One region of the Gilliamella sp. BG1 genome, then DNA from elsewhere that is predicted to be linked to it. Evidence: riboswitches for the same ligand, from Rfam matches in the RefSeq annotation. Region 1 holds a riboswitch; the other holds the start of a gene.
What was found. A riboswitch is a leader RNA that binds a small molecule or an ion and turns the genes downstream of it on or off. The one in region 1 is predicted to bind thiamine pyrophosphate.
Positions count from the first base shown of each region.

Region 2: it holds a riboswitch for thiamine pyrophosphate, as region 1 does, so the genes downstream of both, thiB (thiamine ABC transporter substrate binding subunit) here and thiM (hydroxyethylthiazole kinase) in region 1, are expected to answer to the same signal.

Region 1 covers NZ_JBIDFG010000014.1:13,090-16,519, forward strand. Annotated here, with positions in the region: gene thiE (thiamine phosphate synthase) at 1-408, opposite strand, end outside; gene thiM (hydroxyethylthiazole kinase) at 421-1,206, opposite strand; TPP riboswitch at 1,271-1,372, opposite strand; gene trkA (Trk system potassium transporter TrkA) at 1,410-2,771, opposite strand; gene trpS (tryptophan--tRNA ligase) at 2,880-3,430, opposite strand, start outside.
Region 2 covers NZ_JBIDFG010000013.1:16,157-19,586, reverse strand. Annotated here, with positions in the region: gene ACGH80_RS08325 (hypothetical protein) at 1-68, shown strand, start outside; gene ACGH80_RS08320 (hypothetical protein) at 565-1,500, shown strand; TPP riboswitch at 1,725-1,833, shown strand; gene thiB (thiamine ABC transporter substrate binding subunit) at 1,874-2,869, shown strand; gene thiP (thiamine/thiamine pyrophosphate ABC transporter permease) at 2,884-3,430, shown strand, end outside.

The DNA of each region.
Region 1 (3,430 bases):
GAAGATAGGCCCTATGCCAATATAATTAACCTGCTGCCAAGGAACTGCTTCAAGTTGTTGTTGGTTAGTTACCGAAAGGCCTAACCATTTATCTTTGCCGATAAGTTGTCGAGCTACATCAACAGGCAAATCACTTTGCCCAATATGGACACCATCGGCATCAACCGCTAAAGCAATATCTACATGGTCATTTATAAATAGTGGAACAGAGGTGTCGTTTAATGCTTCTTTCAATGCTAAGGCAGCGTAGTACCAATCTTTACCGCTAAATTCATGTTCAGATCTTAACTGTATTGCAGTCACACCATTTGAAACAGCAATCTTTGTGGTGTTTACCATGCCATTAATGCCACCGCATAATAATGGATCAAGGACTAAATAGAGGGTTAAATCCAGTCGTTTTTTCATTTGATTTCCTTATTAAAGCGATGGGTTAAATGTTGAGAGTTGATCTAATAGTGATATCGAGAAAGTTCCTAATCCTTGTTGTTTATTAGCTAGTTCACCAGCTTTTTTCATCATAAAACATGCACAGGCAGTGGCTGATAATGGGTCAGGAGAATTAGCTATGAAAGCCGCTACCATTGCAGATAATGAACATCCTGTACCTGTTACTTTTGTTAAAGCAATATCACCTCCAGTTATACTATATGTGCTGTTTCCGTTAGTTATGTAGTCAACATCGCCCGTCATTGCGACAATAGTTTGATATTTTTGCGCAAGCTCTTGGGCAGCGTTTAAAGCTGATTGAGTTGTGTCTTGACCGTCGGGTCCTTTTGAGAAAGATTTTTGACCATTTAGTGCTAATATTTCTGAAGCATTACCTCGTATTACTGCGGGATTAAATGATAATAATTGATGTGCAATTTCAGTTCGATAATTAAGTGCTGCTCCTACAGCAATAGGATCGAGTACCCATGGGGTTTGTGTTTGCTGTGCCTTGGCGGCCGCTAATAGCATACTTTGGGCTGTGTTGCTGTGAATAGTGCCAATATTAATCAGTAAGCTATCGGCAATACTGACAAATTCAGCAACTTCTTGTTCTGCAATCACCATTGCTGGAGATGCACCAATAGCAAGTAGTACATTGGCGGTAAAGTTTTGGACTACATCATTAGTAATGCAATGCACTAGTGGGCGGTGTTGTTTTATATGATTGATAAAAGGAGCGGTTTGGGTAATTTGGAATGATTTGGCTACTGACATATTTCTTCCTTTCTTACTGATTTATTAATTCTATAAATGTCGGGAAGAATTTGCCAATTTAAGGCTTTTATGGCTTAGACTTCCCTACGCTGGTATAATCCAGATCAGGTTCAACGGGTGAAATCTCAGTTTTTTGTTTAGACAAAAAACACCCCGAGTCAAATTGATTTTTTATTATGAACTGATTATCTGTTTTTAACAAGCTATTGTAATAATCTTTCAATATCAGTAATTGCTTTTCTATCTGGTAAGAAGATGATTAGATGATCATTGTCTTCTATGGTTAAATCAGTATTAACGATAATAACATCTTCTCCACGCACTACAGCTCCAATGGTTGCACCCGATGGGAGTTTTAGGCCATTAATATTTTTGCCAACCAGTCTTGATGTTTCACCATTACCATTGGCAATAATTTCGACAATTTCGGATTCTCCTTGTCTTAATGAAACAACTTTAACAACCCCAGTTTGTCTAACATGGCTTAATAGCTCAGATATTGTGGCGTGTTGTGGGGAAATCGCAATATCAATCACACTATCATTAATTAGTTCAAGGTAGGCTTGGCGTTGAATTAATACAATTACTTTTTTCGCTCCCATTCTTTTGGCTAACATGGAGGACATGATGTTGGATTCATCATCACTGGTAACAGCGATAAATAGATCAGTAAGTTCAACTTGTTCTTGTGAGAGCAATTCTTGATCCGATGATTCCCCATGTAATACTGTTGTATTAACAAGTTGCTCGGCAATTAATTCTGCTCGTTCGGCATTTCGCTCAATTAATTTGACTTGATAGTTATTTTCTAAACGTTTTGCTAGAGCGACAGCGACACCACCACCGCCACTGATAATTATTCGTTTATATGGTTTTTCTAACCTTTGTAACTCACTGGTCACCGCTTTGATATTAACGGGGGGAGTTATAAAGTAGACCATATCGCCCGCTTCTATAAGTGTTGAACCAAGCGGTCGGATAAAACGGTTTTTACGGTAAATAGCTACTACTCGAGCTTCAACATGCGGTAAATGTTCTTTAAGTTCTGATAACTCACTACCTACTAAAGCACCACCATAATAAGCGGTGACGGCAACTAAACAGACACGATTGTCGTAAAAAGATGCAAATTGTAGCGAACCAGGATATTGTACTAATTGACTAATATGGTTGGTGATAAGATTTTCTGGAGCAATAATGTGATTTATATTTATACAATCTTTGTTGAAAAGAGGGTAGTTTTCGTTATTGTATTCAGGTGATCTAATGCGTGCAACTTTTTGTGGAATATTGAACATGACATGCCCAATTTGGCAGGCCATCATGTTGACTTCATCAGAGTTAGTTACAGCAACAAGCATATCAGCTGATTCAGCACCAGCACTTTCTAAAACTTGTGGGTATGATGATTTTCCGCAAATCACCTGTAAATCAAAACGTTCTTGTAGTGATTGTAATTTATCATAATTTTCATCAATCACCGTGACATCATTTTGTTTTTCAGTAACAAGATATTCAGCAAGCGCACTACCTGTTTGTCCTGCACCAAGAATAATAATCTTCATAACTAACCTGTATATTTAAATGGCTTTAAGTGTTACCCATTTTCCTTGTATATTAAAGCCATTGCATACTGTTTTATTTTTAGTAACAATCAGTTATTAATTTTTCAATTATACAAAACCGATTGCATCATAAACTTTTTTCAAAGTTGGTTCGGCTTTTGAGCGTGCTTTTTCTGCCCCTTCCTGCATTATTGAAATTAGATAACTTTCATCATCTCGATACTGATGATACTTCGCTTGAAGTGTAGTTAGCATATCAATGACTTGTGTTGCTACTTCGGTTTTAAGGTGGCCATACATTTTGCCTTCGAACTCTTTTTCAAGTTCGCTGATAGGCTTACCTGTCACGCCAGTTAAAATGTCAAGTAGGTTTGAAACACCAGCTTTATTTTTTAGATCGTAACGTACCACAGGTGGCTCATCTGAATCGGTCATTGCACGTTTTATTTTTTTCTCGATATCTTTTGGATTTTCGAGTAAACCAATTACGTTATTGCGATTTTCGTCTGATTTAGACATTTTTTTAGTGGGCTCTTGTAGTGACATGACGCGAGCACCCACTTTCGAAATAAAGGGCTCAGGAATAGTAAATATGTCACCGTAAAGCGCATTAAATCGCATAGCAATGTCGCGTGATAGTTCAAGATGTTGTTTTTGGT
Region 2 (3,430 bases), on a different contig from region 1:
AAGAACAGCAATTAACAGAATTAAAAGTATATATTGAAGATATGGTTCGGGATTTATCATATCTATAATTACTATAAATGTCATAACTAAAATTTAACTAAATAAAGACTACTTACTCATTGGTGCTCATTTTTATAAATGAGTGTCCAATGAGTAAATTGAATGTTTTTATTTATTTGCGGAGTTGATTTAATTCGTCCAGTATAAAGAAGTACGGGCTAGATTAGAGCATATCTAGTCAAAAATTAAAAATGTGTTTGTTTGGGGCAGCGTTGGTTAGTAAACACTGTTTTCGGCTAAATGAAACTTGAATCCTTGTTGATGCATGATTTCTCGCAATGTTTATAGTATTAATTACTGTAAACAACACTAGAAATTCCTACAATTAAAAAGTTGCTATATCAGTACTAAATTTCATCTAAAATAAAACGACGTTTGGTTTATCAGAACATCAACTCCATACTTTTTCAATTCAATTATTGAAGTGATAACTAAAATAGTTGTTTTATCAAATTCATGATAAAATATGGTTTCTTTTAAAAACTTTACAAAAAAATTAATACGATGAAAAAAATAAAATATTCTTTGTTGCTAGTTTGCAGCATAACATTGGTCGGTTGTTTTGGTTCAGATACCACTTCGTCTAGCTCTGTTGATCGTATGATTGATAATCCAACACCAAATGAAATAAAAGTGATTATTGATGGAAATGAATTAACCATTCCAGCAAAATCAAGTGTGAATTATACATTTGAATACGGTAAGCATACACTGTCTTACGGTAATCAATCATTAAATTTTATAGCTAAACCTTCAACAACTAATAGTTCAGGATTAATTAATCCTACTCAAAGTAATTATTATTTATTAACAACTTTCTATACAACTTCAAATGTGAGTGATGAAACTTACGATAAGTTGATAGCTAAATATTTAAATTCAGTTCCAGTAATTATTAAAGGTGAACAGCAAGAGCTTGAACTACCAGTTAAAGTTATTAATGATGTTTTTATTGAGCGTCAAAAAGATTTTTGGGATTATTCAGTAGATGAACCTTATCCAGATGAAGTAACTTTACGAGGGAAAGGGCAATTTCAATCTCGAAAAATCAAATTATTCCGAGAAGATGGCTTTATTGAAGCTTTAAAAGCAGAAGGGCTTAATGAAAAAGTTGATTTTATAAATGAACATCCTAAATTTTCTGAGCTTAAAAAATATACTATACCAAATATTCAGCTAGATGCTATTACTTGTAAGAAAGGTCGCGAATTTGTTGAAACGCAGTTAAATGATTGGAATAAGCTTTTTACTCTGACAGGTAAAGATTTGGCCTTGTTATACAAACAGTTAACATCGTCTGAAACTTTTCACACGAAACATGCCATTATAACAGAATGTACGAAAGCAGGAGATTCAAATCAAAGCTATCAGTTCGCTACAAGAGAACTTGAGGGGGCATTCGATGAAACTAATCAACTTAATTTTTTTATTACTCAATAAACTAATTCAAATAAAGGTAAACGTTTAACCAAATCGGTAATAGTTACATCTTCTTTATAATATAAGCGCCATATCTTTCGTCAGTGATAAGGCGTTAGTTTTGTTTTCATGTATATTCTTTATAGCCATTTTTTAAAGCTTCATAAATAAAGTGAGTTGTTCCTACATTAAATTTTTATCACTTCTGATGTTTACAATCTTCATACTAACCTCTAAACTAATTGATGTTCTCAACGGGGTGCCCCAAAGGGCTGAGAATGTTAGATAGGATAACATAACCCGCCGAACCTGAACTGGATCATGCCAGCGGAGGGATTTGAGTTATTGCACTTGCTCAAACCTTTTGTCTTTTATTTGCTATTTTGGAGGCAAAATGTTTTGTAAAAAATTGTTATTATCTTTGGTATTTTCGATACCTTTTATTGTAAATGCTGCCAACGTAAAACCAACCTTAACTGTTTATAGTTATAATTCCTTTATTTCAGAATGGGGACCAGGAAAAGCAATTGAGAAAGGGTTTGAAGCACAGTGTAACTGTGAACTTGAGATTGTTACATTAGGCGATGGAGTAGCGGTTTTAAATCGAATGCGACTTGAAGGTGATAGAACTAATGCCGATGTAATTTTAGGATTAGATAACAATCTTTTAGAACAGGCAAAACAAGCCAAAATAGTTATACCTCATCAAATCAATAAACCAGATAATTTAAATACCAACTGGTGGGATAGTGATTTTATGCCTTATGATTTTGGTTATTTCGCTTTTATTTATGATCAACAAAAAATCAGTAATCCACCACACAGCATGCATGAGTTAGTAGATAATAAAGTCAACTGGAAAATTATCTATCAAGACCCAAGAACTAGCACTCCTGGGTTAGGTTTATTATTTTGGGTGAAAAATATATATGGTGATGATGCCGCATCTGCATGGCAGAAAATAGCAAAAGATACTGTGACAGTGACTAAAGGTTGGGGTGAAGCTTATGGCCTATTTTTAAAAGGCGAAGCTGATTTTGTGCTTAGTTATAGCACTTCGCCAGTTGCACATATTATGAATGATAATGATCATCGTTATGCTGCTGCTATTTTTGACGAAGGGCATTATCGCCAAGTCGAAGTTGCGGGTATTACTAAGTATAGTCAGCATCCCGAATTGGCACGTGCTTTTTTACAATATTTATTAACGCCTGATGTACAACGTCAATTTGCTGAAAAAAATTTCATGTATCCGATTATTAATATAACGTTGCCTGAAGCTTTTCAGCAAATTAAACCAGTCAATAAAGCACTCGAGTTTGATGCTAAGCAAGTTAAAAATAATCAAAAGAGCTGGGTGCGTGAATGGAAATCCACCATTAGTAAATAGTTTTATTCAGTATAATGTTGAAATTAAGAACGTTAATCCCCGGCATTAGTGCTGCAAGCTTGATTTTAGTTGTATTAGGTTCAGCACTATTTGCGCTTTGTTTAGTTGCTTTTGAGTCTAATAATTTAACTGTCTATTTTGATAGTTATTTATTACATGTTATTTGGATAACAATATTTCAAGCAACGTTATCAACGTTGCTATCTGTGTTATTGGCAATATTGATGGCTAAAGCCCTATCGATAGTCAATTTTTGGGGTAAAAATCTATTGCTACGCATTATGCCTATCACCTTTATATTTCCTACGTTGGTTGTGGTAACGGGGTTATTATCTGTTTATGGGCAACATGGTTTATTAGCGTCGTTTTGTCATTATTTAGGTTTGCCTTTTGTGATATCCATTTATGGTTTAAAAGGTATTTTATTGGCACATATATTTCTTAATTTCCCTTATGCTTGTTGCTTGTTTTATCAAACCTTAAATAGTGTACCAGTCGAACACAAACAATTAGCTGCTCAATTGAATTTTTCGAGTTTTACTTATTTTAAATTGGTGGAAT